2 regions of the Kribbella sp. NPDC003557 genome follow, and region 2 is predicted to be linked to the other one. Evidence: riboswitches for the same ligand, from Rfam matches in the RefSeq annotation. Region 2 holds a riboswitch; the other holds the start of a gene.
The links. A riboswitch is a leader RNA that binds a small molecule or an ion and turns the genes downstream of it on or off. The one in region 2 is predicted to bind glycine.
Positions count from the first base shown of each region.

Region 1 (14,972 bases), on a different contig from region 2:
CGTCGCGGTCAAGGAGTTCTCCGGTGACGTCCGACGGATCCTCGAGATCCGCGAGCTGGCGCCTGATCTGGCCGTCATCGCCGGTGCCGACGACCTCACCCTCGAGGCGCTGCTGATGGGCGCGACCGGCTGGTTCGCCGGCTTCCCGAACGTGTTCCCCAAGGAATCGGTCCGGTTGTTCGAGCTCGCCACGCAGGGCAAGCTGGAGGAGGCCCGCGCGTTGTACGAGCCGCTGGTCGCGGCGTTCCGGTGGGACTCGCGCACCGAGTTCGTCCAGGCGATCAAGTACGGCATGGACTACGTCGGACGGTTCGGCGGACCCTGCCGGCCGCCGCGTGGACCGCTCGTCCCCGAGCACGTCGCGCAACTGGAGCAGGACATGAAGAAAGCAGTGGAGTCCCTGAAGTGAGGCAGTCATGAGGTCGGTCCGGACGATCAGCGCCATCGACTCGCACACCGAGGGCATGCCGACCCGCGTCGTCACCGGCGGGGTCGGCGTGGTGCCGGGCGCGACGATGGCGGAGCGCCGCGAGTACTTCATCAAGCACCTCGACGACCTGCGGCTGTTCCTGATGAACGAGCCGCGAGGTCACGCTGCGATGAGCGGGGCGATCCTGCAGCCGCCGACCCGGTCCGACGCGGACTGGGGTGTGCTGTACATCGAGGTCTCCGGTCTGCTCCCGATGTGCGGTCACGGGACGATCGGCGTGGCCACGGTGCTGGTCGAGTCCGGCATGGTCGAGGTGACGGAGCCACAGACGGTGGTCCGGCTGGACACGCCGGCCGGGCTGGTCGTCGTCGATGTTGCCGTGAGCAACGGTCGCGCCGAGCACGTGACGCTGCGCAACGTGCCGGCGTACTCGCACGCGCTGGACGCGTCGGTGGATGTGCCGGGGCTGGGCAAGGTCACCTACGACATGGCGTACGGCGGGAACTTCTACGCGATCCTGCCGCTCGAGCAGCTCGGCATCCCGTTCGACCGGGCGGAGAAGGACCGCATCCTGAAGGCCGGTCTGGACATCATGGACGCGATCAACGCCGCCGATCGTCCGGTGCATCCGCTCGACCCGGGGATCAACGGGTGCAAGCACGTGCAGTTCACCGCACCGGGTCTCGACGGCGCCGACTCGCGGAACGCGATGGCGATCCACCCGGGCTGGTTCGACCGTTCGCCGTGCGGGACGGGGACGTCGGCGCGGATGGCCCAGCTGCACGCCCGCGGCGAGCTGGCCCTCGGCGCCGACTTCGTCAACGAGTCGTTCATCGGGACGCGCTTCACCGGCCGCCTGATCGAGGAGACCACCGTCGGACCGCACCCTGCCGTCGTCCCGACAGTGACCGGCCGAGCCTGGATCACCGGAACGGCGAACTACCTGCTCGACCCCGACGACCCGTTCCCCACCGGCTTCGTGCTGTAGCCGCCCGGGGCCGGGTCAGCGGTGCAGCTGGGACTGCCAGTTGGTGGGAACTTTGCCGCCGGGGACGGGCTGTTCTTCGGGGCGGGCGGCCGGGGGCGCGAGGTCGGGGCCTTCGTAGTACTGGGACTCGCCGTAGTGCCAGAACCAGTCCTCGCCGGGCTCGAAGCTGCGGACGATCTGGTGGCCGGTCTCGGAGGCGTGGGCGGAAGCGTGCTGGGCGGGGGAGGAGTCACAGCAGCCGATGTGACCGCACTGCGCGCACCGGCGGAGGTGGAACCACCAGCCGTCGGCCTGCAGACACTCGACGCATCCGGTGCCGCTCGGGGGAACTGTGCTGTCGATGCCTGGCGTTCCAGAACTTTCCGTCATACCGGACATCCTCACCTGTCCCCGGCTCCCGGACAAGCAACGTCCGCGGTCACTCCGGCCAGGACGAGTTCTTGATGACGTCCACGAAATCGCCGCGGTGGAAACCCGGTACGAAGTGCTCGAGCACGTCGGCCTTCACGTTGCCGAAGGTGGTCGCGGGCCGGTCCTGGATGCCTTCGGTGAACGCCGCGAGGATCCGGTTCTTGAAATCGGGGCGCGGGTGGGCGGCGGTCACGGCAGCACGCTCGGCGTCCGTGACGGTGTCGTATCCGATGCCGAGGACATCGAGTTCGACGCCCCGGGTGACGAGGGCGATCTCGGCCGCCATGTGCAGCGGGATCTCAGGCGTGGTGTGCAGCGCGATCGCCGTCCACACCCGGTCGGCGGCGTCGGTGCCGATCCCGTGCTGCTGCAGGAAACGCCGCGCCTCGTCGGCGCCGTCGATCTCGAAGCGCTGGTCGGTCCGGCGGTAGCGCCCGGTCAGGCCGAGGTCGTGGAACATCGCGCCGACGTACAGCAGTTCCGGGTCGAACTCGAGACCCTGCGCCCGCCCGCGCAGCGATCCGAACAGGTAGACGCGGCGGGAGTGGTCGAAGAGCAGCGGCGACGCGGCGTCGCGGACGAGGTCGGTCGCCTCGCGGGCGAGCGCGCTGTCGGGCATCTGGATACCGGCGATGGTTTCGGTCATGCGTCCAGGTTCGCGGCCGGGGCTACGCTGGTGCCATGTCCAGATCGCCATGTAAACCACAGATTCGGACACGCCGGGTCGCGTTCGTGGTGTACGACGGGGTGACGCTGCTCGACGTGACCGGACCGCTCGAGGTCCTCCATCAGGCCAACCAGGTGACAGCCGGGCCGGATGGGCGCAGCGGGAGCTCCGCGGTGCGGTACGAGTCGGTGCTCGTGTCCGCGAGCGGCGGGCAGGTGACGACTGCCTCAGGTGTGGTGCTGGCCGGCGTGGTCCGTCCCGAGGAGGCCGGCGTGGTCGACACGGTCGTGGTCGCCGGGTCGGACGGCCTTGTCCACGCGATCCCGGACGAGGTGCTCCAGGTGACGGCAATGCTCGAGCGGGAGGCCGACCGAGTGGCGTCCGTGTGCAGCGGGGCCTTCGTACTGGCCGCGCTCGGAATGCTGGACGGACGGCGAGCGACCACGCACTGGCGGCATGCGGCGGCGATGGCGCGGCAGTACCCGAGGATCCAGCTCGTCCCGGACGCGCTGCACGTCACGGACGGCAGGTACCTGACCTCCGCCGGGATCAGCGCCGGCATCGACCTCACCCTCGCCGTGGTCGAAGCTGATCACGGCGCCGGGACGGCCCGGGCGGTGGCGCGTGAGCTCGTCGTGTTCATGCAGCGGCCCGGCGGCCAGTCGCAGTTCTCGACCGCGATGGCGACCCCGGCCGCGCGCACCGATCCGCTGCGGGCGATCGCCGACACCGTCGTCGCGGATCCGGCCGCCGACCACAGCCTGCCGAGCCTGGCCGCCGCGGCCGCGGTCAGCCCGCGGCACCTGACCCGGCTGTTCCAGAGCGAGTTCAACACGACGCCCGGCCGCTGGGTGGAGCGTGTGCGGCTGGACAGGGCCCAGCAGCTCCTGCTCGACGGCCACAGCATCACCACCGCAGCACGGCTCAGCGGACTCGGCAGCGACGAGACCCTGCGCCGGGCGTTCGCGCGGCACCTCGGCACGACACCCACGGAGTACCGCCGGCGCTTCCAAGCCGCACGATCCGTCGATGAAGAGGACAGAACCTGGCCGCTACCTTCGACAGACTCGAGGCATGAGCACACCAAGCGGTAAGTCGACGATCACGCCCTACATCGCGGCGAAGGGCGCGGACAGGTTCCTCGAGTTCGTCGAGCAGACCTTCGAGGTCCGGACGAGCGGACGGTTCCCGAACCAGGACGGTACGGTCGGCCACGCCGAGATCACGGTCGGCGAATCGGTCCTGATGACGTTCGACGCCGCACCCGACTGGCCGGACACCCCGAGCCTGTTGAGCGTGTACGTCGACGACGTCGAGCGCACCTACCAGCGGGCCCTCGACGCCGGCGCGACCGTGGTGACCGAGCTGATGTACTCCGGCATCACCGGCGACCGCGGCGGCCGGGTGAAGGACCCGGTCGGCAACATCTGGTGGCTGCAGACCCACGTCGAGGACGTCGACGAGAGCAAGGCCCGCGAACTCTTCGCGGACCCCGGCGAACTCGCCACGATGCGCATCGCCCAGGACACCTTCGCCGCCGAGATGCGCAGCCGCGTCAAGAACTGATCAGCCGCACGGCCTGCCCCGGGCGGACCTGGGCGCACGCGTCCAGGTCCGCGTCGGCGACGTACGCGATGACGGGATAGCCGCCGGTCACCGGATGGTCCGCGAGGAAGATCACCGGCGTACCGGACGGCGGGATCTGGATCGCGCCGCGGGCCATGCCCTCGCTCGCGAGTTCGCCCGTGCGGGCGCGTTCGAGCAGCTCGCCGTCGAGACGCACGCCGACGCGGTTGCTGTTGCTGCTCACCTGGTAGGTCTGCGCGACGAGCGACGCCCGGCCCGCATCGGTGAACCAGTCCCGGCGGGGCCCCGGCGTCACCCGCAGCACGACCTGCCCGCCCGGCGGATGCGCGACCGGAGCCAGGTCCACTCCGGGCATCGGCTCGACGGACGACCCGACCGGCAGCGTCTGGTTCGCCGTCAGCGGCGCGGGCCCGAGCCCGGACAGCAGGTCGGTGGATCGGGAGCCCAGAACCTCAGGTACGTCGATCCCGCCGCGGACGGCGACGTACGTACGCAGCCCGCTCGACGGCGGACCGAGCCGCACCACCTGACCGGCGCGGAGCGTGGCCGGTGCGTTGAGCGGTACGCCGGTGCACGGCGCGCCGGTGATCGCGACGACGAGGTCCTGGTCCGCGTGGAGCACCAGCCCGCCGTACGTGACCTCGACGGCGGCCGCGCCGACCGGATTGCCGACCAGCCGGTTCGCCAGCGCGTACGCGCCGCGGTCGCAGGCCCCCGAGGCCGGTACGCCGAGCGCCGCCTGGCCGGCCCGCCCCGCGTCCTGGATCGTTGCCAACGGCCCCGTTTCGAGTACGGTCAGGCTGCTCATCCACGACCCGCGTCGACGAACCGGACCCGGCGCCCGGGATGGAACAGTGCGGCCGGATCACGCCCGGAGTCGAAGATGCGCACCGGCGTCCGGCCGATCAGCTGCCAGCCGCCCGGCGACTCACGGGGATACACGCCGCTGAACTCCCCGGCCAGCGCGACCGCGCCCGTCGGCACCTTCGTCCGCGGCGACTCGCGCCGCGGGATGTCCCACGCGCCGGCGGACGTCAGGTACCCGAACCCGGGCGCGAACCCGCAGAACGCCACCGTCCACTCGTCGCTGGTGTGGCGCGCGACCACATCGGCCGCCGAGCAGCCGAGCAACCGTGCGACGTCCGGCAGATCCTCGCCGTCGTACACGACCGGGATCTCGATCAGGTCGCCCGCCGCCTGCCGCCCGTCGGTCGGCGTCACCGCCCGCAGTGCGCGGGACAGCGCGTCGAGGCTGCCCGATGTCGTGACCAGCACGGTCCGCGCCGCCGGTACGACGTCCACCACGTCCGCGGGTGGGTCCGCGGTCAGCGCCGCGTAGTACCCGAGCACCTCGTCGAGGTCGCCGAGCTCGACCAGCAGCGCCCGGTCACCCGACGGGAGGATCCGCATCAGCCGGTGAACGGGCGCACCGTGACGCCCGCTCCCTCCAGCGCGCCACGCACCCGGCGGGCGATGCCGACGGCGCCGGGGGTGTCGCCGTGGACGCAGATGGAGGCCGCGTCGACCACCAGCGCGCCACCCGTGACGTCCCGGATCGGCTGCCCGGTGGCCATCGCCGTACAGCGGGTCGCGATCTCGTCGGCGTCGTGGAGCACGGAACCGGACTCGCGCCGGGACACCAGCGTGCCGGCCGCGGTGTACGCGCGGTCGGCGAAGGCTTCGTGGATCGCGGTCAGACCGGCCTCGGCGGCGAGCCGGAGCCACTCGGATCCAGGCAGCCCGAGCACCGGAAGGGCCTTGTCGTAGTCCGCGACCGCAGCCACCACCGCGGCGGCCTGCTCGCTGTGGTGGCCGATCGTGTTGTAGAGCGCGCCGTGGGGTTTCACGTACCGGACCCGGTCGCCGGCGATCCGCGCGAACGCGTCCAGCGCGCCGAGCTGGTACACCACCTCGTCGCGCAGCGCGGACGGCTCGATGTCGACGAACCGGCGCCCGAACCCGGCCTTGTCGGCGTACCCGACGTGCGCGCCGATCGCGACACCGCGCTCGACTGCCTCGGCCGTCACCCGGCGCATGATCGACGGGTCGCCGGCGTGGAAGCCGCAGGCCACGTTCGCACTCGTCACGACCTCGAGCAGTGCCGAGTCGTCGCCCATCGCCCAGGGGCCGTAGCCCTCACCCATGTCCGCGTTGAGGTCCATGTGCCACCTCCTGGCCCCGAGCGTAGGGATTGTTGAACAATCCTGCAAGAGCATTGTTCCACTTTTCGATGCCACCTGGGATGATGCAGAGATGACCACGGGTGGGGAGGAGACCGGCCGGCAGGCATGGCTGCGGACCGTCGCCGCGGATGTCGCGCGGCTGGACCGGAGCAGCTCGGCCGAGCGGGCCGCGGACATCCTGCGCCGCAGTATCACCGAGGGTGCACTGCCGCCGGGAGCCCAGCTCTCCGAGGTCGAGCTGACCGAGGTCCTGGAGGTCAGCCGGAACACGCTGCGCGAGGCCTTCCGGCTGCTCACCCACGAGGGCCTGCTCGTCTACAAGTTGCATCGCGGCGTCTTCGTGCCGGAGCTGGACGAGCACGATGTGATCGACCTGTACCGGCTGCGTCGCGTCCTCGAGGTGGATGTCGTCCGCGGCCTGGCCGACCGTGATCCGGAGCTCCCGGCCGGCCGGCTCGAGCCGCTGCACGACGACGTCGAAGCGGCCGAGGCGGCGGCGAGCGCGGACCGCTGGCCCGCTGTCGGTACGGCGAACATGCGTTTCCACCAGCACCTGATCGGGCTTGCGGACAGTGCCCGGATGGACGCGATGACGGGTCGCCTGCTCGCGGAGCTGCGGCTCCTGTTCCACGTGATCGCGACCCCGCGCGAGCTGCACGAGCCGTACATCGAGCGCAACCGGGGACTGTTCGAGCTGCTCGAGGCCCGCAAGTACGAACAGGCCGCCGCCGACCTCCACCAGTACCTGCTCGACTCCGAGCAGGCGCTGATCGCCGCGTTCCGGGATAAGGGCTTGCGCGGGCCCGCGACAACCTGAGTTGATGAGCTGACACCGACAGCTGTAAAGGGGAGCTCAGCTCATGACCGATGACGCCCGGACCGACCAGACGCCGAAGTCCTACCGCCCGATCGACGCCAAGGGGTTCCGGGAGTTCATCTCCCGCGGCTGGGGGCCGGTGGACCGCTCGGTGACGGTGCCGGAAGGGCTCGCCGAGGCGGCCGCGGAGCATCGGCGCAAGCTCGCCGCCGCGCTGCCGGGACGCCGGATCGCGCTCGCGGCCGGCCGGGCGCCGGTGCGGTCGAACGACACCGACTACCAGTTCCGCGCGGACAGCGACTTCGTCTGGCTGACCGGCTGCCAGGCCGAGGGTGCGGTCCTGGTCATCTCCGGGGACGGCGACGCGACGCTCTACCTGCGCGAGACGGCCGGACCGGACGAGGCGGACTTCTTCGCGAACGCGCGCGACGGCGAGCTGTGGATCGGCCCGGTGCCGGGCCTGAAGGACTGGTCGGACGCGCTGCAGATCGCCTGCCGCCCGATCGAGGAACTGCCCGCGGCGGTGCGCGGCGCGGTCCCGTTCATGCTCTCGGTCCCGGGCGTCGAGCCGATGCTGGACGCGCTGGTGCGGACGTCGCCCACCGACGGCAACGCGTTGCGCCAGACGCTCGCCGAGCTGCGCCGGATCAAGGACGACTGGGAGCTCGACCAGCTGCGGGAAGCGGTCGCGGCCAGTGTGCTCGCGTTCGGTGACGTGGCGCGGGAGCTGCCGGAGGCGATCCGCGGCGGCGGCGAGCGCTGGCTGCAGGGCACCTTCGACCGCCGCGCGCGGACCGCGGGCAACGGCGTCGGCTACGCGTCGATCGTTGCTTCTGGCAAGCATGCCCCGGTGCTGCACTGGGTCCGCAACGACGGCCCGGTGAACGAGGGCGACGTGATCCTGCTGGACGCCGGCGTCGAGACCCGCACGCTCTACACCGCGGACGTGACCCGGACGTTCCCCGCCACCGGTGAGTACACCGCGGCGCAGCGGCAGGTGCACGACCTGGTGTACAAGGCGCAGCTCGCGTCGCTCGAGGCCGTCAAGGTCGGAGCGCCGTACCGCGCGTTCCAGTACGAGGCGCTGCGGGTGCTGGCCGAGGGGCTGCGTGACTGGGGCCTGCTGGATGCCTCGATCGACGAGTTGCTCGGCCCGGACGGCCAGCAGCACCGGCGGTACATCGTCTGCGGGACCGGGCACTACATCGGCCTCGACGTGCACGACTGCGACGCGTCCCGGCCGGAGGCGTACTTCGCCGGCACCATCGAGGCCGGGATGGCGCTCGCGGTCGAGCCGGGCCTGTACTTCCACCCGAACGACGAGACCGTCCCGCCGGAGCTGCGCGGGATCGGCATCCGGATCGAGGACAACGTCGTGGTCCACTCCGACCGGCTCGAGATCCTCACCGAGGACCTGCCGATCACCACGGACGGTCTCGAGCAGTGGACCCGGTCGCACCTGGCAGCGAAGTAATCAAAATTACCGGTCACGGCCAGTAACGTTCGCGGCCGGGCCCCCGATGTAGAGGGCGGGGGGAGGGTCGAACCCGGCCAGGCGTGTGGGAGTGGGGGGCCTCTGATCACACGCCGGCCGGGTCGGCCCCGGACTGGGGGCCAAAAAGGGGGGACCCAGGAACCCTGGGTACGGGGGAGTTACATCATGAACCTGCGTGTGCGAGTAGTGAACTGCGGCAGCCGGCACTGGTACGCCGACATCGACGACGCCGACGATCCGCAGCCGGACGACCCGTTCTGGTACGTCGACAACTGCCGGTCCCAGTCACAGGCACTCGAGACGGCCTGCGCCGAGCTCCAGCTCCTGGCGCGACGGCTGGTCCGTGGGGACCAGCTCGACCGCGTGCTGGATGTGACCGGGATACCGGTCTGACGCAGGGCCCCGGGGCCGGGGCTGGTTGTGAGCGTCGGCCCCGGTTTCCAATCACCCGGCCGGGGGCACGGCTGGGCAACTGGTGCCGCGCTCCGGCACGTCCCGTGCGATCAGGTAGCTGTCGATCGCGCTCTGCATGCACGGGCTCTTCGTGTAGCTCCCGTGTCCCCAGCCTTGGTACGTGAGCAGCACGCCGTGCCGCCCGAGCTGACGCTCTACGCTCTGCGCCCACATGTACCCGGTGGCCGGGTCGTGGATCGCATTGGCGAGCAGCACTGGTGTCTTGAGTTCACGGACCTTCAGCCGGTGCTGCGGGTTGTCAGCCGGCGGTGAGCCGAGGCAGATCGACACGGCCATCAACTGACCGGGGTAGCGCAGGTCCTGGTTGTTCCGCGCGAGCCGCTGGAGGTGCCCGGCGTACTCGCGGTAGCTGCGCACCGGCAGGTTCCAGTCCTGGCAGAACACCGCCAGCGGGTACAGCCCGGTCTGCGTTGGCTTCGGGGGTGTGACTCCCGCCTTCAGCATCTCGGCGAGCGCGGCCCACTTCGGTTCGTACAGCATCCGGAACACCCCGAAGCTCAACGTGAACGGGTCCGGTGACTTGGCGAGCAGATCGGCCCACCGTGCGTGGATGTCGGTGCCGTGCAGGGCGCAGGTCGTGGTCGCGTCACACCACTTCACGAACTCGTCGAACGAGTCCTGTCCCGCGGCCGCCTGGTCGTCGAGGAACGCCTGGGTGGTGGCCGAGCTGTGGTCGCTCACACTCTCCAGCACCATCGCGCGGACCCGGCGCGGGTACGTCTCGGCGTACTGCGCTCCGAGCAGCGTCCCGTACGAGCTGCCGTGGAAGGAGATCGTCGACTCACCGAGAGCCCGCCGTACGGCGTCGACGTCGCGCACCGTCTGCCAGGTGTCGATGTGGTCGTACAACGGGCCGGTGTGTTCGCGGCAGTCCTTGGCGAGCGCCCGGTTGTAGCTGATCGTGGCGGTGAACTCGGCCGCGCTCCTGATGATCGGCGACGGCTGCTTGTCGAGCAGATCGACGGAGCACTTCACCGGGTTGCTGCGCGCGACACCGCGCGGGTCGAAGCTGACGATGTCGAACCGGTCCCGCAGGTCCTCGCTGAACCGGTCCATCCCGGTCTTCACCCGGTCGACACCCGAGTCCCCGGGCCCGCCCGGCCCGAACACGAGCACCCCGACCCGCTCGCCGGGCCCCTCGGCCTTCCTCCTGGCCAGGGCGAGGCCGAAGGTCGGTCCGCCCGGGTCCCGCCAGTCGACAGGAAGCCTGAGGGTGGCGCACTCCGAGCCCTTCACCTCCGCGGGGTCGTCTTTTCCTTCCGGTTGGCAGTCGGCCCACCGCAGCTGAGGGCTCGCTGCGGCGGTGGTGGTCAGCCCGGCGGCGGCCACGCCGATGAACAGCGCGCCGGCCACGGCGCGTCGGATGAACGTCATGCCGACGATCCTTCGGGCAATCGCTTGCTGACGGCATCGGGGACTCGCCCCGCGTGACCCCGATCACGACTTGGGGGGCTTGTTAGGGTCGGTCGTTGATGAGTACCAAACATGCGGTGTGGTTCCGGACGGTGGCGATCGCCGAGGCGGTCTCGTGGACCGGACTGCTGATCGGGATGCTGTTCAAGTACGTGCTGTCCGACAACGAGATCGGCGTCAAGATCTTCGGGCCGATCCACGGCGGCATTTTCGTCGTCTACGTGGTCACCGTGCTCGCCGTTCGCGGTCCGCTGCGCTGGTCGTGGCCGGTGACTCTGGCCGCGCTGGCGGCAAGCGTTCCTCCGCTGTTCACCTGGTTCTTCGAGATCTGGGCGGTCCGGACGGGCCGGATTGACGTTGGCGGGCAGACCGCCGTACCGTCCACAACGTCAGTCAACTCAACAGCCGCATGAACCCGTGCGGGAGAGACCCGGGCACGAACCGGGCGCCGTAGGAGCAACTCTCCCCAAGAATCTCTCAGGCACCTTCACCGCGCGGGCGAGGCACCTCTGGAAGGCATCCGCCTGACAGAGCGGGGAGGACACCAAACGGTCAACGGCGACCGGAAGGAACCTCCACACGATGGCGATCAGCGTCTTCGATCTGTTCAGTATCGGGATCGGCCCGTCGAGCTCCCACACCGTGGGACCGATGCGCGCCGCCCGCACGTTCGCGCTCGGCCTGGTCGATGACGGCCTGCTGGCCGCGACGACCAGGGTCGAGGCCCAGCTCTTCGGCTCGCTCGGCGCCACCGGCCACGGCCACGGCAGCAACAAGGCCGTCCTGCTCGGCCTCGAGGGCGCCGACCCGGAGACCGTGGTCACGCACTCGGTCGACGCCCGCGTCGAGACGATCCGCGAGTGCGGCCGGATCCTGCTGGCCGGCAGCCACGAGATCGCGTTCGACGAGAACACCGACCTGCTGATGCACCGCCGCAAGGCCCTGCCGTACCACCCGAACGGGATGATCTTCGTGGCCCGCGACGCGGCCGGCGCGGTGCTGCGCGAGCGCACCTACTACTCGGTCGGCGGCGGGTTCGTCGTGGACGAGAACGCCGCCGCGGGGGACCGGATCGTGCCGGACACGACTCCGCTGAAGTACCCGTTCACGACCGGTGCGGAGCTGCTCGACCGGTGCCGCGAGTCGCAGCTGACCATCAGCGAGGTGATGCTCGCGAACGAGCTCGCCTGGCGGACCGAGGACGAGGTCCGCGACGGCCTGCTGCACATCTGGCAGGTGATGCAGGACTGCGTCCGCGAGGGCTGCGAGACCGAGGGCATCCTGCCCGGCGGGCTCAAGGTGCCGCGCCGGGCGCACGCCCTGCACAAGAAGCTCAGCCAGGACCCGTGGTCGGTCGACCCGCTCAAGGTGATGGACTGGGTGAACCTGTTCGCGCTCGCGGTCAACGAGCAGAACGCCTCCGGCGGCCGGATCGTCACCGCCCCGACCAACGGTGCCGCCGGCATCATCCCCGCCGTGCTGCACTACTACCGGCGTTTCGTGCCCGGGGCGACCGAGGACGGCGTGGTGCGGTTCCTGCTGGCGGCCGGCGCGATCGGCGTGCTCTACAAGGAGAACGCGTCGATCTCCGGCGCCGAGGTCGGCTGCCAGGGCGAGGTCGGCTCCGCCTGCTCGATGGCCGCGGCCGGTCTCTGCGAGGTGCTCGGCGGCACGCCGCAGCAGGTCGAGAACGCCGCCGAGATCGCGATGGAGCACAACCTCGGCCTGACCTGCGACCCCGTCGGCGGGCTGGTGCAGATCCCGTGCATCGAGCGGAACGCGATGGCCTCGGTGAAGGCGATCAACGCGGCCCGGATGGCGATGCACGGCGACGGCGTGCACGTGGTCACCCTCGACAAGGTCATCAAGACCATGCGCGAGACCGGCGCGGACATGAAGATCAAGTACAAGGAGACGTCCCGCGGCGGCCTCGCCGTCAACGTCATCGAGTGCTGATCACCCCTTGATCACCAGGGGATCGTCCCGTGCAGGCTCAGGTACTCCGCCGTCGGCCCGTCCCGGTCGATGGTGGCGAGCCGGACGATGATGTCGGCGCCCTCCTCGACGGTCTGGTAGCCGGTGCGGCCGTTGAAGTCGGTCGCCGTGTAGCCGGGGTCGACGGTGTTGATCCGCAGGTTCGGCAGCTGCTTCGCGTACTGCACCGTCATCATGTTGAGTGCCGCCTTCGAGGCGCCGTACGCCGGGGCCGGCACCCACACCGGCACCGTGCTGACCGCGTCCGCGTCCACCGCGGCGGCGATCGAGCCGAGACCGCTGGAGACGTTCACGATCACCGGGTTCGCGCTGCGCTCGAGCAGCGGCAGGAAGCGGCGGATCATCCGCACCGGCCCGTAGACGTTCAGGTCGAACACCTGGTGGAAGTCGTCGGCGGTCAGGTCCCGCGCGTCCTTGTGCGGTCCGGGAATGCCGGCGTTGTTGATCAGTACGTCGAGCTCGGCGAGCTGCTCCGCCGCTGCGTCGACCGACTCGTCGCTGGTCACGTCCAGGGGCAGGTAGTGCGCGCCCAGCTCGTCCGCGGCCTGCTTGCCGCGCTGCGGGTCGCGCGCGCCGATGTAGACGGTGTGTCCGGCCTCGATCAGCCGCCGGGCTGTTTCGTATCCGAGGCCTCGGTTCGCCCCGGTGATGAGTGTCGTGGTCATGGCTCTACCCTCGCGCCGGCGGTCCGGAGCAGGTAGTACCCGCGATGTCCTAGGGAATGGCAGTACCAGGCTGATCCGCCGACGGCCCGCGATACTGGAGGACATGGGCGAGCTCGGCAGGACGTTGCACGCGTGGCGTGACCGGGTGACGCCGTCGGAGGTCGGGCTGCCGTCCGGTGGGAAGCGCCGGGCGCCGGGATTGCGGCGTGAGGAGCTGGCCCACCTCGCGGGTCTGTCGGTCGACTACATCGTCCGGCTGGAGCAGGGCCGGTCGGAGTCGCCGTCCGTGCAGGTGCTGACCGCGCTGGCCCGCGCGCTCCGGCTGTCCGATGCCGAGCGCAACCATCTGTTCGTGCTCGCGGGCGAGGTCGAGCCGTCGCCCGGGCGCGTCTCGGCGTACATCCCGCCGGGAGTGCAGCGCATCGTCGACCAGCTGGAGGGCGCGCCGCTGTGCGTCTGCGACGCGGCCTGGACGGTGATCACCTGGAACCCGCTGTTCGCGGCGCTGATCGGCGATCCGTCGCCGTGGCACGGGCGGTGGCGGAACATCGTCTACCGGCACTTCGCGGCGCCGGGCGACCGCGTCGTCCAGACGCCGGACCAGCAGCGGGACTTCCGGATCGCGATGGTCACCGACCTGCGCGCCTCCCTCGCCCGGTACCCGCACGACCCGGAGCTGACGGCGCTGATCGAGGAGCTCCGGACCGGGTACGACGAGTTCGCGCGGCTGTGGGACCAGCCCGTCGTCGGCTTCCACCAGACCGAGCGCAAGACCATCCGGCATCCCGACGTCGGCACCTTTGACATCGACTGCGACGTGCTCGCCGTCCCCGGTAGCGACCTGCGCATCGTCGTCTACACGGCCGCGCCGAACAGCGAAGCCGCGGAGAAGCTCCGCCTGCTGTCGGTGATCGGCCTGCAGGCCCTCACCTGAGCAGCGCCGCGACCGCCGCCGGGTCCTCGACGTGCGCGTTGTGTCCGAGGCCGGGCAGCGTGACGACCTGGTCATGCAGGGCGTGCAGTTCGGCGTCGCTGTTCATCGGGTCCCGCTCGCCGCGCGCGAGCACCACCTCGGCCTGACTCGCCGCGATCAGCGCGGGCATGTCCGGCGCGCCGACGCCGAACGTCGCGGGATCCAGGGCGAGACGCCAGCGGCCGTCCTCCTCCAGCAGACCGTGGTCCACGACGGCGTCAGCCGGGTCCGCGAGTCCTTGGAGGCCGGAGACCTTGAGGAATCGCGCGGCTGCTTCGTCGCGGCTTTCGAACCACGCGACAGGCTTCTGCGCGAGCGCGTTCGCCCGCCCCAGGTCGTCCGCCGACCAGCTCACCTTCACGCCGAGCGCGACGACCCGGCTCAAGGTGACGTCGTACCGCCCGCTGGCCAGTTCGAGTGCGATCACCCCGCCGAGCGAGTGGCCGAGCAGGACGACGTCTCGGCGTACCGGAAGATCCGCCGCGGCCATGGCCGCGATCGCCGCGGCCATGGCGGCGAAGGTGTACGACGGGAGCGTGGCGGCCGAGCCGTGGCCGGGGAGGTCGGGAGCGAAGTTGGCGTGCGGCCAGGCGTCCCAGACGCGGCCGTTGGCTCCCAGACCGTGCAGCAGCACCAGATTCATGAGAGCAGGCTGGCAGACCGCGACGGATGTCGCTGTGTAGATCGGCGCGTTGTCAGCTAACGCACCGCATTCCTACGACCGCGTAAATGCACCAGAATTACGAGAAGAATGAGTTTCTGGGTGGAATTTCTTCCAAGGACTGTTTGAAACAACTCGGCAACCGATACTCTGCGGGACTTGTGAATGCGATGTCTGCCACGGCTTCCCGCCGACCGCCCTGGCAGAACCCGC
Region 1 is NZ_JBEXMY010000017.1:51,635-66,606, forward strand. It holds gene ABZW60_RS40995 (dihydrodipicolinate synthase family protein) at 1-409, shown strand, start outside; gene ABZW60_RS41000 (proline racemase family protein) at 417-1,418, shown strand; gene ABZW60_RS41005 (UBP-type zinc finger domain-containing protein) at 1,434-1,787, opposite strand; gene ABZW60_RS41010 (HD domain-containing protein) at 1,837-2,475, opposite strand; gene ABZW60_RS41015 (helix-turn-helix domain-containing protein) at 2,511-3,590, shown strand; gene ABZW60_RS41020 (VOC family protein) at 3,571-4,062, shown strand; gene ABZW60_RS41025 (biotin-dependent carboxyltransferase family protein) at 4,052-4,891, opposite strand; gene ABZW60_RS41030 (allophanate hydrolase subunit 1) at 4,888-5,493, opposite strand; gene ABZW60_RS41035 (5-oxoprolinase subunit PxpA) at 5,493-6,245, opposite strand; gene ABZW60_RS41040 (GntR family transcriptional regulator) at 6,337-7,083, shown strand; gene ABZW60_RS41045 (aminopeptidase P family protein) at 7,127-8,557, shown strand; gene ABZW60_RS41050 (hypothetical protein) at 8,744-8,971, shown strand; gene ABZW60_RS41055 (alpha/beta fold hydrolase) at 9,023-10,426, opposite strand; gene ABZW60_RS41060 (DUF3817 domain-containing protein) at 10,525-10,878, shown strand; glycine riboswitch at 10,876-10,968, shown strand; gene ABZW60_RS41065 (L-serine ammonia-lyase) at 11,048-12,421, shown strand; gene ABZW60_RS41070 (SDR family NAD(P)-dependent oxidoreductase) at 12,433-13,125, opposite strand; gene ABZW60_RS41075 (helix-turn-helix transcriptional regulator) at 13,229-14,059, shown strand; gene ABZW60_RS41080 (alpha/beta fold hydrolase) at 14,052-14,741, opposite strand; gene ABZW60_RS41085 (hypothetical protein) at 14,930-14,972, shown strand, end outside.
Region 1: linked by a shared signal. The riboswitch ahead of ABZW60_RS41065 (L-serine ammonia-lyase) and the one ahead of gcvP (aminomethyl-transferring glycine dehydrogenase) in region 2 are both predicted to bind glycine.

Region 2 (14,972 bases):
TGCCTTCCGCGATCGCGGCCGTGTCCCACAACGACCGGTCCTGCTCGGGCAGCGGCACCAGCGCACCGTCGGCCGTCGCCCGCCCGGGACGGCGCGCGTCGGTCAGCAGCATCAACGCGAGCAGCCCCGCCACCTCACCTTCGGCCGGCAACGAGGCGTGCAGCTGGCGGGTCAGCCGGATCGCCTCCGCGCTCAGCTCGACCCGGTGCAACGACGTACCGGACGAGGCCGTATAGCCCTCGTTGAAGACGAGATACAGCACATGCAGTACGGCGGCCAGCCGCTCGGGCTGCTCGGACGCCGGCGGCATCGCGAACCGCGCACCCTGGAGCTTCGCCTTCGCCCGGCTGATCCGTTGGCCGATCGTTGCCTCCGGCACCAGAAACGCACGGGCGATCTCGCCGGTCGTCAGCCCGCCGACGGCACGCAGCGTCAGCGCGACCTGCGACTGCGGAGTCAGCGCCGGATGGCAGCACAGCATCAGCAACGTCAGCGAGTCGTCCTCCGCCGACGCCGGCTCCGGGGGAGACCAGGACGCCACGGTCTCCTCGCGGCGGGTCCGGGCCGCCTCGTTCCGCAGAACCTCGATCCGCCGCCGCGACGCGACCGTGACCAGCCAGCCGCGGGGATTGTCCGGCACACCCTCGCCCGGCCACTGCAGCGACGCCGCCAGCAGCGCCTCCTGGACAGCGTCCTCGCACGCGTCGAAGTCGCCGTACCGCCGGACCAGTGCGCCGAGCACCTGCGGCGCCAGCTCCCGGAGCAGTTCCTCGAGCATCACGTGAAGGCGCCGAGGTCACGCACCGGACGCACCTCGACGACGCTGAACGGCGCCTCCGGGATCTGCGCGACGATCTCCACCGCACGGTCCATCGAGTCGCACTCCAGCAGGTAGAAACCGGCCAGCTGTTCCTTCACCTCGGCGAACGGGCCGTCCGTCGTCATCGGCTTACCGTCACGGACCAACACCTGTTTGGTGAGTTCCGGGGCGTCGAGCGACTCCGACGCGACCAGCTCGTTGTGAACGGCGAGCGCCTCGTGCAGGGCGGCGTACCCCGCCATCCCTTCCTTCTTCTGCTCGTCCGTCATCGAGTCCCACACCGCCCGGGACTCCGGGTTGCCGTAGATCAGAACCAGGAACCTCATCTGCCCAGCGTAAGCATCACTGGGGGGTATCGATCGGGTCACTGCTTCGCAGCAGGCGTAGCGGCCCGCGGGCGGGCGCGTTCTGGTATCAGGGGAAAGTCGGGGCCTGCCCCGGGCCAGGCGGCCGTAAACCTGTCGGGGCGCCCCAGTAGAGTTACGACGGGTATCCAGGGTGGAGAGAGGGAGGGGTCGCGTGCCGGACTTGGAAGTGTCCGACCGGGTGTGGACGATCCCGAACGCACTCAGCTTCCTGCGGTTGCTGGGGGTGCCGCTGTTCCTGTGGCTGGTCCTCGGGCCGGAGGAGGACGGCTGGGCGCTGCTCGTGCTGGCCGTGTCCGGGTTCACCGACTGGGCCGACGGCCAGATCGCCCGCCGGATGAACCAGACGACCCGCCTGGGCCAGATGCTCGACCCGGTCGCCGACCGGCTGTACATCTTCGCCACCGTCATCGGCCTGGCGCTGCGCGACATCATCCCCTGGTGGCTGGCGATCGCGCTGCCGTTGCGGGACGTGCTGCTGACCCTCACGCTGCCGGCGCTGCACCGCCGCGGCTTCAACGCGCTGCCGGTGCACTTCCTCGGCAAGTCCGCCACCTTCTGCCTGCTGTATGCGTTCCCGCTGCTGCTGCTCGGTGACGGCGACAGCACCCTCAACCTGCTCGCCCGCGTGTTCGGCTGGGCGTTCGCGATCTGGGGCACCGGTCTGTACTACTGGGCCGGCGCGCTGTACTTCGCCCAACTGCGGCACCTGGTGCAGACGGTCAAACCGATCAAGGACTCGGCCGGGTGACCCAGCAAGCCCCTCAGCAGACGCCTCCTCGGCGCGTCGACGCGTCGATGTCACTGCTGAACAACCTGATGGCGCACCCGATCGACGAGGGGTACGCCGTCGCCGCCCGCACCCGGTCGAACGCCGACGGCAAGCAGACCCGGTCCCGGCACCGGATCATGCTCGTGCTGGCCGCCGCCGTCCTCGGCTTCCTGCTCGCCGTCGCCGCCGCGCAGAACTACCGCAGCGCGCCCGAGGCGGAGAAGCAGCGCAAGGAGCTGATCACCCGCATCAACCAGGCCGACGCCCGGCTGACCGAGCTGCGCAACCACCAGGCCCAGCTCGCCGACGAGGTCCGCCGGTTGCAGGCGAGCGGACTGAGCAACGACAGCACCGGCGCGGCGCTGCAGCAGAAGCTCGACGACCTCGAGCTGCAGACCGGGGCGATCGCGGTCACCGGCCCGGGGATCAAGGCGGTGGTCGACGACGCCAAGGACGCCGACGCCAAGGAAGGCCGGCTGCTCGACGTCGACCTGCAGCAGCTCGTCAACGGCCTGTGGACGTCCGGCGCCGAGGCGGTCTCGGTGAACGGGCACCGGATCACCTCGCTGACCGCGATCCGCGGCGCGGGCAGTGCCATCACCGTTGACTACAGTTCGCTGACCCCGCCGTACACGGTGCTCGCGATCGGGGACACCGCGACCATGCCCGCCCGGTTCGCGCAGAGTTCCGGCGGGCAGTGGGTGCAGTACCTGGTCAGCAACTTCGATGTCCGGATGACGATCACGACGGAGGATTCCTTGCTGGTGCCGGCCGATGCGACCATCGCGTTGCGCTACGCGAAGGTGAGAACGAGATGATCGCCGTACTCGGGCTGGTGATCGGTGTCGTCATCGGTCTGCTGGTCGCGCCCGACGTCCCGGACTGGGCGCAGCCGTACCTGCCGATCGCCGTGGTGGCCGCGCTGGACGCGGTCTTCGGCGCGCTGCGCGCGTTCCTGGACGGGATCTTCGACGACAAGGTGTTCGTCGTGTCGTTCGTGTCCAACGTGCTGATCGCGGCCCTGATCGTGTACCTGGGCGACCAGCTCGGGGTCGGGTCGCAGCTGTCCACCGGTGTGGTCGTCGTCCTCGGCATCCGCATCTTCACCAACATGGCCGCGATCCGGCGGCACATCTTCCGGGCCTGACATGAGCGACGAGACACCGGGCAAACCCGCGAAACCGGCCCCCGACACGCCCGCCGACGTGCCGCAGACCCCGACGCCGATGCCGAAGCCACGAACGCCGAACCTGGCGCTGCGCCGGCTGCGGGCCGGGTTCAAGCCGTCCCGCGGCCAGGCGATCGTCGCGGTCGTGCTGGCGCTGGTGGCCTGCGTCGCGGTCGTGCAGGTCCGGGTGAACCGGGCCGACGACGGCTACCAGAACGCCCGCCGCGAGGACCTGATCGCGATCCTCGACGGCCTCGGGCAGAACACCCGGCGGCTGGAGAGCGAGATCGCCGACCTCGAGGAGCGGAAGAACTCGCTGTCGTCCAGCGCGGACAAGGCGCAGACCGCGCGCGAGCAGGCCGAGGCGCAGGTGCGCACCCTCGGCATCCTCGCCGGTACGCTGCCGGCGCAGGGTCCCGGGGTGCGGATCACGCTGAACGACCCGCAGGGCAAGATGACCTCGAGCAACCTGCTGGACGCGATCGAGGAGCTGCGCGACGCCGGCGCCGAGGCGATCCAGGTCAACGGGTCGGTCCGGGTGGTGGCCAGCACGGACTTCGTGGACGACGCCCCGGGGATCTCGATCGACGGCCAGAAGGTGAACTCGCCGTACGTCATCGAGGCGATCGGGGAGTCCCACAACCTGGCCGAGGCGGCCAACTTCCCGGGCGGTCTGGTCAGTGAGGTGACCGGTCCGCAGGTGGGCGGAACGGCCGAGGTCACCGAGCTCGAGAACGTCCCGATCACCGCCTTGCACGCCCCGGAGGAGCATCGTTACGCTCGCCCGGCGCCCAGCCCGACCAAGTAGCTGTACCTGTCGCTGTCCCTGTAGCTGTACTTGAGTGAAAGAGGAACGAAGGTGTACCCCGAAGACCTGAAGTACACGGCCGAGCACGAGTGGTTGAAGGCCGGCGAGGAAGGACCCGTGCGGGTCGGTATCACCGACTTCGCGCAGGACCAGCTCGGTGACATCGTGTACGTGCAGCTGCCCGACGTCGGCAGCACGGTGCGGGCCGGCGACGCCTGTGGGGAGCTGGAGTCCACCAAGAGCGTGAGCGACCTGTTCGCCCCGGTGAACGGCACCGTGACCGCCGTCAACGAGGCCCTGGCCGACCAGCCGGACCTGGTGAACAGCGACCCGTACGGCGAGGGCTGGCTGCTCGACATCGAGGTCGAGGACGCCGACGAGGTGGCCGCACTGATGGACGCCGAGGCCTACAAGGGGCAGCTCGACCAGAGCTGACGACTGACTGGTAGCGTTACCGGCCTCAACCGCTGGTCGAGGGTTGAGGCCGCTGTCCACACTGTCAACACTGTCAATACGGGGTCTATCGAAAACGTCGCCGGACCGCCGGCGATCGGGAGGATCACAGCATGCCGTTCTGCAACCAGTGCGGGCACGAGAACTCCGAGGGCAGCCGGTTCTGCTCGCAGTGCGGAGCGATGCTCCCTGGCGCGGACCGCCCGGCGGCAGCCCCGGCGACCCCCCAGCCGACGCCTCAGCCGACCCCCGGTGTCACCGACACGGCGATGCTCACCCCGATCGGAGCCGAGCCGGAGCCGGAGCAGCAGACCAGCGAGCCGCTGTCGGTCGACGACGCGGCCGCCGTCGGCGCGCTGCCGGCCGGGTCCGCCCTGCTGATCGTCCAGCGCGGCCCGAACGCGGGCAGCCGGTTCCTGCTCGACGTCGACGTGGTGACCGCGGGCCGGCACCCGGACAGCGACATCTTCCTCGACGACGTGACGGTGTCGCGCCGGCACGCCGAGTTCCGCCGGGACCCGTACGGTGTGAAGGTCCGCGACGTCGGCAGCCTGAACGGCACCTACGTGAACCGGGACCGGATCGACGAGGTCCAGCTGAACAACGGCGACGAGGTCCAGATCGGCAAGTACCGGTTGGTGTACTACGCCAGTGGCCAAGCCTGATCCCAGCGCCGAAGGGCCGGTGGGCGGCCGCGGCATCGGCGAGGTGCTGCAGCTCCTGCAGGCCGAGTTCGCCGACGTCACGATCTCCAAGATCCGGTTCCTGGAGTCCGAGGGCCTGGTGACCCCGGCCCGGACGGCGTCCGGCTACCGCAAGTTCAGCGCCGCCGACCTCGAGCGGCTGCGGTACGTGCTGACCGCGCAACGCGACCAGTACCTGCCGCTGAAGGTGATCAAGGAGCATCTCGGCGCGATCGACCGCGGCCTGCGTCCGGCTGCCGCGGGTCCACCGGTCGCGCCGAGTTCGTTGCCGCAGACCCCCGGCCAGCCGGTCGCGGACGACTTCGGTGCCGCGGGCACCGAGCTGCGGCTGACCCGCGACGAGCTGCTGCGTGCCGCCGGGGTCACCGCCGGGCTGCTCGGCGAGCTGGAGGCGCACGGCCTGGTGGTGGCCAGCGGCAACCACTACGGCGGCGACGCGATCGTGATCGCGCAGGTCGCGGCCGAGCTGGCGGCGTACGGGATCGAGCCGCGGCACCTGCGGGCGTTCCGGACCGCGGCGGACCGCGAGGTCGGCCTGATCGAGCAGGTCACGGGGCCGCGGCGTACCGAACAGACGGGGGAGCTGGCCGCTCTCACGGTCCGGCTGCATACCGCGCTGGTCCGCTCTCGCCTGCCTCGTCCATAGGCAGGAGCAGGGCCTTCGTCCACAGGTGACCCCGTCGGCCCGCCGGGGCCTTCGGCTCGGAGTAGGCTGAAGGGGTGCGCGAAGTCGACGTGGTCGGAGTCCGGGTGGAGATGCCCTCGAGTCAGCCGATCGTGCTGCTCAAGGAAGTCGGAGGTGAGCGGTACCTGCCGATCTGGATCGGCGCTGCCGAGGCGAGTGCGATCGCCTTCGCCCAGCAGGGCATGGAGCCGCCCCGGCCACTGACCCACGACCTGTTCGCGGAGACCATCCGGGTGCTCGGGCACACGCTCAGCCAGGTCCGGATCGTGAACCTGACCGACGGCGTGTTCGAGGCGATCCTGGTGTTCGACGACAAGACCGAGATCTCGGCCCGGCCGTCGGACTCGATCGCGATCGCGCTGCGCACCGGGACGCCGGTGTTCTGCGCCGACGAGATCCTCGCCGAGGCCGGCATCCCGGTTCCGGAGAGCGAGACCGAGGGCGCGGACGAGGTGGAGGAGGAAGAGGAGGTCGAGCGGTTCCGGGAGTTCCTCGACCAGGTGACCCCGGAGGACTTCGACAAGAGCTGACACCGCGGCGCCCGCCGTGGTGCGGCCGGATGGTGCAAGTGCGGCTAGGTAACGATTCGTGCGACGGTCGCGACACGCTCGCGGCTCGACGCGGTTGTCGTTGACCCGGTTCGGGCGGCGGCTTACCGTGAAGGAGTCGTGGGGTGGTGTCACTCCACGGAGATGACTCGTTCCAGTCGGTATCCAGGGAGGCTCAGGCGTGACACGCACCGGGGACACGGATCTGACGGCGCAGTCGACGTCCGACGCGCACGCAGAGGCCATGGCTGCCGCTACAGCCACCGCCGGCGTCCAGGGTCTGCTGTTCGACGACGACCTGCGGCCGATGCCGGAGGACGTCGGGTTCCGGGGGCCGACGGCCTGCGCCGCGGCCGGGATCACCTACCGGCAGCTCGACTACTGGGCCCGCACCGGCCTGGTCTCCCCGTCCGTGCGCCCGGCGACCGGCTCGGGGACGCAGCGGCTGTACGGTTTCCGTGACGTCCTGTTGCTGAAAGTGATCAAGCGGCTGCTGGACGCCGGGATCTCGCTGCAGCAGATCCGGACCGCGATCGCGCACCTCAGCAAGCGCGGTTTCGACGACCTGACCCAGATCACGCTGATGAGCGACGGCGCGTCGGTCTACATGTGCACGTCGCCCGACGAGGTCATCGACCTGCTGGCCGGCGGCCAGGGCGTGTTCGGCATCGCCCTCGGCGGTGTCTGGCGCGAGGTCGAGGGTTCGCTGTCGGAGCTCCCGACCGAGCGGGCCGACGGCCACGACGAGACCGACTCCGAAGGCCACTCCGGCGACGAACTCGCCGCCCGCCGCCGCGCCCGGATGACGGGCTGACACTCAGTACTTCCCCTGTGCGCCCACTCACTGCCGACTCGCTCCGCGGTGTGTGGGCGTCCGTGCGGTGCCTGGTGCCCGAACCGGTCGGGGATTCCTGGTAGCCTCGACTCAGCCGTTCACAGCACTCGGGAGAGTCCCGTGTCATCGGGCGCCGAAGGGGCAATTCCTCCCCGGAACCTCTCAGGCCCATGGACCGAGTGTCACAGGCGACTCTGGAGCGCACACGTGTGACAGAGGGGGAGGCGACCGGAAGCACGTCAGCAACGGAGCCTCTTGATGACCGAATTCTCTGCAATCTTCGCCGACCGGCACATCGGTCCGCGTCCGGACGAGGTCGCCCGCATGGTGCAGCTTCTCGGGTACGCCGACGTCGACGCGCTGGTCGATGCCGCTGTACCGGCCTCGATCCGGTCGGCCGAGCCGCTCCGGCTGCCCGAGCCCGCGTCCGAGGTCGACGCGCTGACCGAGCTCCGGCAGCTCGCCGCCCGCAACACCGTCTCCACCTCGATGATCGGCCAGGGGTACTACGGCACCTTCACCCCGTCGGTGATCGTCCGCCGCCTGGTCGAGAACCCGGCCTGGTACACGGCGTACACGCCGTACCAGCCGGAGATCTCCCAGGGCCGCCTCGAGGCGCTGCTGAACTTCCAGACCGTGGTCTCCGACCTGACCGGCCTGCCGACCGCGAACGCGTCGCTGCTCGACGAGGGCACCGCGGCCGCCGAGGCGATGACGCTGGCGCACCGGTCGAACAAGAAGAGCAAGTCCGACCGCTTCCTGGTCGACGCCGACACCTTCGCGCAGACGATCGCGGTCGTGCAGACCCGCGCCGAGGCGCTGGGCATCGAGGTCGTCGTCGCCGACACCACCGACGGTCTGCCCGAGGGTGACTTCTTCGGCCTCCTGGTGCAGTACCCGGGCTCCAACGGCGCCGTCCGCGACCTGAAGCCGCTGATCGAGGCGGCGCACGAGCGCGACACGCTGGTCGCCGTCGCCTCCGACCTGCTCGCGCTGACGGTGCTCGAGGCGCCGGGTGAGGCCGGCGCCGACATCGTGATCGGCTCGTCGCAGCGCTTCGGCGTCCCGCTGTTCTACGGCGGCCCGCACGCCGGGTTCATGTCCGTGCGCTCCGGCCTCGAGCGGTCGTTGCCCGGTCGCCTGGTCGGCGTCTCGGTCGACGCCGACGGCGCCCCGGCGTACCGGCTGGCGCTGCAGACGCGTGAGCAGCACATCCGTCGCGAGAAGGCGACGTCCAACATCTGTACGGCGCAGGTCCTGCTCGCGGTGGTCGCGTCGATGTACGCCGTCTACCACGGCCCGGACGGGCTGCGGGCGATCGCCGAGCGCGTGCACTCGTACGCCGGTAAGCTCGCCGCCTCGCTGCGGGCCGGCGGCGTCGAGGTCGTGCACGACGACTTCTTCGACACCGTGCTCGCCCGGGTCCCCGGCCGCGCCGCCGACGTGGTGGACGCCGCCCGGCAGAACGGGATCTGGCTGCGGCTCGTCGACGCCGACCACGTCGGCATCTCGTGCGACGAGAAGACCGACGTCGCGACACTGACCCGGGTCTGCCAGTCCTTCGGTGTCGCCGGGGCGCAGTACGACGACACGCTCGGCGCGCCCGCGATCGCCGTACCGCGGACCACGGACTACCTGACCCACCCGGTGTTCAACACGCACCGGTCCGAGACGGCGATGCTGCGGTACCTGCGCAAGCTGTCCGACATGGACTACGCGCTGGACCGCGGCATGATCCCGCTCGGCTCGTGCACGATGAAGCTGAACGCGACCACCGAGATGGAGCCGGTCACCTGGCCGGAGTTCGCGGACCTGCACCCGCTCGCGCCGATCGAGGACGCGGCCGGCTACGTGAAGCTGATCGGTCAGCTGGAGCGCTGGCTGGCCGAGGTCACCGGGTACGCGAAGGTCTCGATCCAGCCGAACGCGGGCTCGCAGGGTGAGCTGGCCGGCCTGCTCGCGATCCGCGGCTACCACCGCGCGCAGGGCTCGGTGGACCGCAACGTCTGCCTGATCCCGGCGTCGGCGCACGGCACGAACGCCGCGTCCGCGGTGATGGCCGGTATGAAGGTTGTTGTTGTCAAGGGCAACGACGACGGCACGATCGACCTGGACGACCTGCGCGCGAAGGCGTCCGAGCACGCGGAGAAGCTGGCCGCGATCATGATCACCTACCCGTCGACGCACGGTGTGTACGAGGAGAGCGTCCGCGAGGTCTGCCGGATCGTCCACGACCACGGCGGCCAGGTGTACGTCGACGGCGCGAACCTGAACGCCCTGCTCGGGCTCGCGAAGCCGGGCGAGTTCGGCGGCGACGTCAGCCACCTGAACCTGCACAAGACGTTCTGCATCCCGCACGGCGGCGGTGGCCCGGGCGTCGGCCCGGTCGCGGTCGCGGCGCACCTCGCGCCGTACCTGCCGAACCACCCGCTGCTCGACCAGGCCGGCCCGGAGTCCGGTGTCGGTCCGATCAGCGCGGCGCCGTTCGGTTCCGCGGGCGTGCTGGCCATCTCCTGGGCGTACATCCGGATGATGGGCGCCGAGGGACTGACCGCCGCGACGAAGGCCGCGGTGCTGACCGCGAACTACGTGGCGAAGCGGCTCGAGGGCGCGTTCCCGGTGCTGTACACGGGTGAGAACGGCCTGGTCGCGCACGAGTGCATCCTGGACCTGCGGCCGATGACGAAGGAGACCGGCATCACCGTCGACGACGTCGCGAAGCGGCTGATCGACTACGGGTTCCACGCCCCGACGATGTCCTTCCCGGTGGCCGGCACGCTGATGGTCGAGCCGACCGAGTCCGAGGACCTCGGCGAACTGGACCGGTTCTGCGACGCGATGATCGCGATCCGGCACGAGATCGACCGGGTCGCCGCCGGGGAGTGGCCTGCCGCCGACAACCCGCTGGTGAACGCGCCGCACACCGCCGAGTCGGTGATCAACGACAAGTGGGAGCACGCCTACACCCGCGAGGAGGCGGCGTTCCCGCGCTCGGTCGACCGCACCTCGAAGTACTGGCCCCCGGTCCGCCGCATCGACGGCGCCTACGGCGACCGCAACCTGATCTGCTCCTGCCCCTCCCCGGAGGCCTTTGAGTGACGTCCGTACGTCCTGATACCGCCGCGGCGCTGTTCGCCGAGGTCGCGGCGGCGCAGGGGGAGTCGAGGTTGCCGTCGGTGACTGCCGGCGTGGTGCGTGACGGTGCGCTGGTGTGGACCGGGGCGCGCGGGCGGTTCGCGACGGCGGACGGGGCGTTGCCGGGCCCGGACATGCAGTACCGGATCGGCTCGATCACCAAGACGATGACGGCGCTGCTGGTCATGCAGTGCCGCGACGACGGGTTGCTGACGCTGAACGATGCCGTCGGCAAGCATCTGCCCGGGATCGCGTTCGGGGACCGGACGGTCCGGCACCTGCTCGCGCACAGCGGCGGGATGAACGCCGAGCCCGAGGGGCCCTGGTGGGAACGGAATCCGGGGGTCTCGTTCGACGAGCTGACCGCGGCGATGAACGACTCGCAGGCGGCCGGTCCCGCGGATCGCCGGCACCACTACTCGAACCTCGGGTACGGCCTGCTCGGCGAGATCGTGGCGCGCCTGCGCGGGGCGTCGTGGCTGGAGCTGGTGCAGGAACGCGTCCTCGATCCGCTCGAGATGCGGCGTACGACGTACTTCCCGGAAGGCCGGTCGGCGCAGGGCTTCTCGGTGCATCCGTTCAGTGGGCAGCTCGACCCGGAGCCGTCGTACGACTCCGGCGCTATGGCCCCGGCGGGGCAGTTGTGGAGCACGATCGAGGACCTGGCGCGGTACGCCGCGTTCTGGATCGACCCGGTGCACGAGGTGCTGAGCCGGGACTCGGTCGAGGAGATGGCGACGCCGGTGGCCTCGGACGCGCGGGAGGGGCTGAACGCGTCGTACGGGCTGGGCCTGCGACTGATCGCGGACGACCCGCAGCTGCTGATCGGCCACACCGGCTCGATGCCGGGCTTCCTCGCCGGGCTGTTCGTCGACCGGGTCCGCCGCGTCGGCGCGGTCACGCTGGGCAACGCGACGTACGGCCGGGTGGCCTCGCTGGCACCGGACCTGGTCCGGATCCTGGCGAAGTACGAGCCGCCAATCACCCAGGAATGGATCCCGGAACCACCACTGGCCCAGGGCGCCGAGCTGCTCGGCCACTGGTACTGGGGCAACACGCCGCTCACCATCTCCGCGACGGCCGGCATCCTCCAGCTGTCCGGCGGCCTCACGACGCGCTTGTCCCCGCTCGGCCCCGACCTCTACCAGGGCCGCGACGGCTACCTCGCCGGCGAGAAACTCCACGTCGTCCGGACCGGCGACGCGATCGACCACCTGAACGTCGCCACCTTCGTCCTGACCAGAACTCCTTACGGCCGCTGAGCAAGCGCCTCGATCGTCTCCGCCTCGCTGACGAACTCGGCGCGGCGGAGATAATCGGCGGTGTCCAGCAGGGCGGCCGAGTCAGGGTGCTGCCGGGCGACCGTGACCGCTTCGGCGGCGAACTCCGCCGCGGTCGCGCTGTCGTCGAGGTAGTGCCAGGCAGTCACGGTCGCGTGGCCGAGTTCGCCCAGAAGCTTGTCGGCCTGGCGTGGATCGCCGGCCGCGAGCGCGCGCCGTACCGCGAGTCCTTCATGCGTGATCGCCAGCGACTGGTCGGGCTCGGCCACGCAGCTGAAGCCGTGCCCGATGATGTTGGCCGCCGCGGCGTATTCGCTGCGGTGCTTCGCGCGGTCCTGGGCCAGTTGCCGCCACAGCTCCATCGACTCGAGCCACCAGCGCTTCCCGTCGTCGATCCGGTCGGCCGTCATCGCCAGGCTGCCGAGGAGCCGAACGGCCTCGGCGAGCACGGCCGTGTGGTCCGGATCGGCCGCCGCCAGCGTTCGCTCGTACCCGATCTGCTCCTCGGCGGTCCGGATCGCGTCCGGGACCAGCGTCAGCCGCGCCTGGGTCGTGACCAGCGCCTCCGCGGTTCTGGCGGCGCGGACGAGGAGGTCCGGGTTGTCCGGCAGCAGCCGCCGGTACGTCGCGAGCGCCTCCTCGGCGACCGGCAGGGATCGCTCCCAGTGGTCGCGGTCGTGCAGGGAGACGACCAGGTTCGCGAGGTTCTGCGCCAGGTGCTTCTCGTGGTTGGCCATCAAGGCCCGATTGAGCACGATGGCCTCTTCGGTGTACGGGATCGCCTCGTCCTCGCGGTCCAGCTCGCCGAGGGTGAAGCCGGCGTGGTTGAGCGCCCGCGCCAGGTTCGTGCGGTACGCAGGTTGGTCGATCACGACGCCCCGCCAGGTCTCAACGGCCTCCTCGACGACCGGGAGAGCTTGCTCGTGCTTGTCCTGCGCGTTCAGCAGGTCCCACTGCTCGTCGAGCGCGAGAGCCAGGCGCCAGGACTCCGCCGGTCGACGGCCCGCGAGTTTCCGGAAGGCGCGCACGGCGCTGGCCACGTGCTCCAGCGCCTCGTCGCCGGAGGCCTGCTCGGCCTGACGCATCGCCAGCACGCCCCAGGACCGGCTGAAGCTCATCTGCCGGGTGAAGAACGTGGCGACGTAGAGGAGCAGCCCCAGCGTGACCAGGCCGTGCCCGTAGCGCCAGCCGGCCAGCCAGGTAATCGCGCCCGCGAGCACGGCGAGCACCGCCACGGCCTGCATCGCACCGCGGATCAGGATGCCACGAACACTCGTCATGACCCACCCCCTTGGCGAGTGAGACGCGGTGGGCGGGCGTCGCGTTGCCTGGATCGTGAGGATTCCCACTCCGGCCGTGGTCGAGTTGACACGGTGAGTGCGGCGGGCAAAAGTTAGGGCTGCCTTAGTAAGGGTTGCCTTACTCGACAACTTCCCGGGAGATCTGGATGTCGCAGCCCGCGCGTCTGTCCGCCGTGACCGTGCCGACAGTGCCGCCCGCACCCGTTCGCGATCCGTTCGCCGCGCGTTGGCCGCTGGCCTCGACGGTGCCGGACCGTGAGCGTGGACCGTTGCCGCACGGCTCGCCGGGAGCGGTGCTGCGGCGCGCCGCCGAGGTGCTGGGCGAGCCGCGGGTGCCGTCGACCGGCATGGGGGAGTCTGCGGCGCTCGACCTGATCGCGGGACTGCTCGCCGAGCACGGCATCGACCTCAGCCACCCGCACGCCGCGGCGCACCTGCAGCCGCCGGTCCTGCAGGTGGCGGTCGACGCGGACGCGCTGGCGTCGGCCTCGAACGCCTCGATGGACACGTACGACTCCGGGCCCGCGACGCTCGCGATCGAGCAGTGGGTCGTGAAGTCGCTCGCCTCGCTGGCCGGATTCGGCCCGCGCGCGGACGGCGTACTGACGCCCGGCGGCTCGATCTCGAACCTGCTGGCGGTCCTGATCGCGCGCGACAGCGCGGCCGCCGCGGCCGGGGTCGACGTACGGCGCAACGGCCTGCACGGTCTCGATCGGCCGGTCGTGTTCTGTTCCGAGCTCGCGCACTTCTCCGTCCAGCGGGCCTGTGCCGCGCTCGGGCTCGGCGAGCAGGCCGCGATCACGATCGCCTCCGACGAGAACTTCCGGATGCGGACCGACGTCCTCGCCGCCGAGCTCGCCAAGCCCGGCCGGACGCCGGTGGCGGTGATCGCGACGGCGGGTACGACGGACTTCGGCTCGGTGGACCCGATCGCGCCGATCGCCGAGCTGGCCCGGCAGTACGGCGCCTGGCTGCACGTCGACGCGGCGTACGGCTTCGGGGCCCTGTTCTCCGACCGCCTCGCACCGCTGCTCGCCGACGTGGCGCTCGCGGATTCGGTGACGCTGGACCTGCACAAGATCGGCTGGCAGCCGGCCGCGACGAGTGTGCTGCTGGTCGCGGACCGGACCCGGTTCTCGGCCTTCGACCGCTCTGTCGACTACCTGAATCCGGCCGATGACATCGACTCGGGGCTGGACGGGCTGCTCGGCCGCAGCCTGCAGACCACCCGCCGCCCGGATGCGGTGAAGGTTGCCACCACGCTGGCGGCATACGGACGGGCCGGACTGGGAACGATGCTCGACACCTGCCACGAGCTCGCGCACGCCGCCGCGGCCCGGGTCGTTGCCGACAGCAACTTGGAGCTGCTGGCGCCGGTGACCCTGACCACGGTGCTGTTCCGGGTCGCCGGGCGGGGGCTGGAGGCGGGCTCGTTGGACGCTCTCCAGGGTGAGGTCCGGCGCCGGTTGCTGACGTCGGGTCGGGTGCTGATCGGCCGGACGAAGCTGCCGGCCCGCGGCGGCCGCCCGGCGGCGGTCGCGTTGAAGCTGACGCTGCTGAACCCGAACGCCACCGCGACGGACATCGAGGACCTGCTCGACCAGGTCGTGGCCACCGGCCTCGACGTCCTGACCGGCGAGGGAGCGGCGTGAGTATTGCGGTCGATGCGCACTTGAATGCGATCCTGCGGTGTTATACCAGGGAGTCGGCCGTACCGGTCGCCGTCGGGCCGTTGACGTTTCCGGCCGGCGAGTCGACCGTGACAGCGCGGGTCGAACACGCGTCGCGGACGGGGCTGCACCAGTTCAGCGACGTCCGCGTGGACGGCGTACCGCCGGCGCCGGAGGAGCTCGTGCGGTTGCTGTCCGCGGACGCGGATCCGGCCGAGATCGACGACCTGGCGGCGCGGACGGCCGAGTCGGTGCGGAACGTGTCGCTGTTCGTCGACCAGGCCGACGGCGCGCGGGGGCCGGGGCGCTTCCTCGAGTTCGAGCAGGCGTTGTTGTTCGGGCATCTGAACCACCCGGCGCCGAAGAGCCGGGACGGACTGAGCGGTGAAGAGCTGGCGGCGTACTCGCCGGAGCTCGGCGGCCGCTTC
Region 2 is NZ_JBEXMY010000005.1:319,047-334,018, reverse strand. It holds gene ABZW60_RS22245 (sigma-70 family RNA polymerase sigma factor) at 1-778, opposite strand, end outside; gene ABZW60_RS22240 (YciI family protein) at 778-1,146, opposite strand; gene ABZW60_RS22235 (CDP-alcohol phosphatidyltransferase family protein) at 1,340-1,936, shown strand; gene ABZW60_RS22230 (DUF881 domain-containing protein) at 1,933-2,775, shown strand; gene ABZW60_RS22225 (small basic family protein) at 2,772-3,104, shown strand; gene ABZW60_RS22220 (DUF881 domain-containing protein) at 3,106-3,933, shown strand; gene gcvH (glycine cleavage system protein GcvH) at 3,985-4,368, shown strand; gene ABZW60_RS22210 (FHA domain-containing protein) at 4,500-5,051, shown strand; gene ABZW60_RS22205 (MerR family transcriptional regulator) at 5,038-5,736, shown strand; gene ABZW60_RS22200 (bifunctional nuclease family protein) at 5,811-6,305, shown strand; gene ABZW60_RS22195 (MerR family transcriptional regulator) at 6,568-7,137, shown strand; glycine riboswitch at 7,257-7,346, shown strand; gene gcvP (aminomethyl-transferring glycine dehydrogenase) at 7,417-10,257, shown strand; gene ABZW60_RS22185 (serine hydrolase domain-containing protein) at 10,254-11,555, shown strand; gene ABZW60_RS22180 (tetratricopeptide repeat protein) at 11,543-12,853, opposite strand; gene ABZW60_RS22175 (pyridoxal-dependent decarboxylase) at 13,021-14,526, shown strand; gene ABZW60_RS22170 (IucA/IucC family protein) at 14,523-14,972, shown strand, end outside.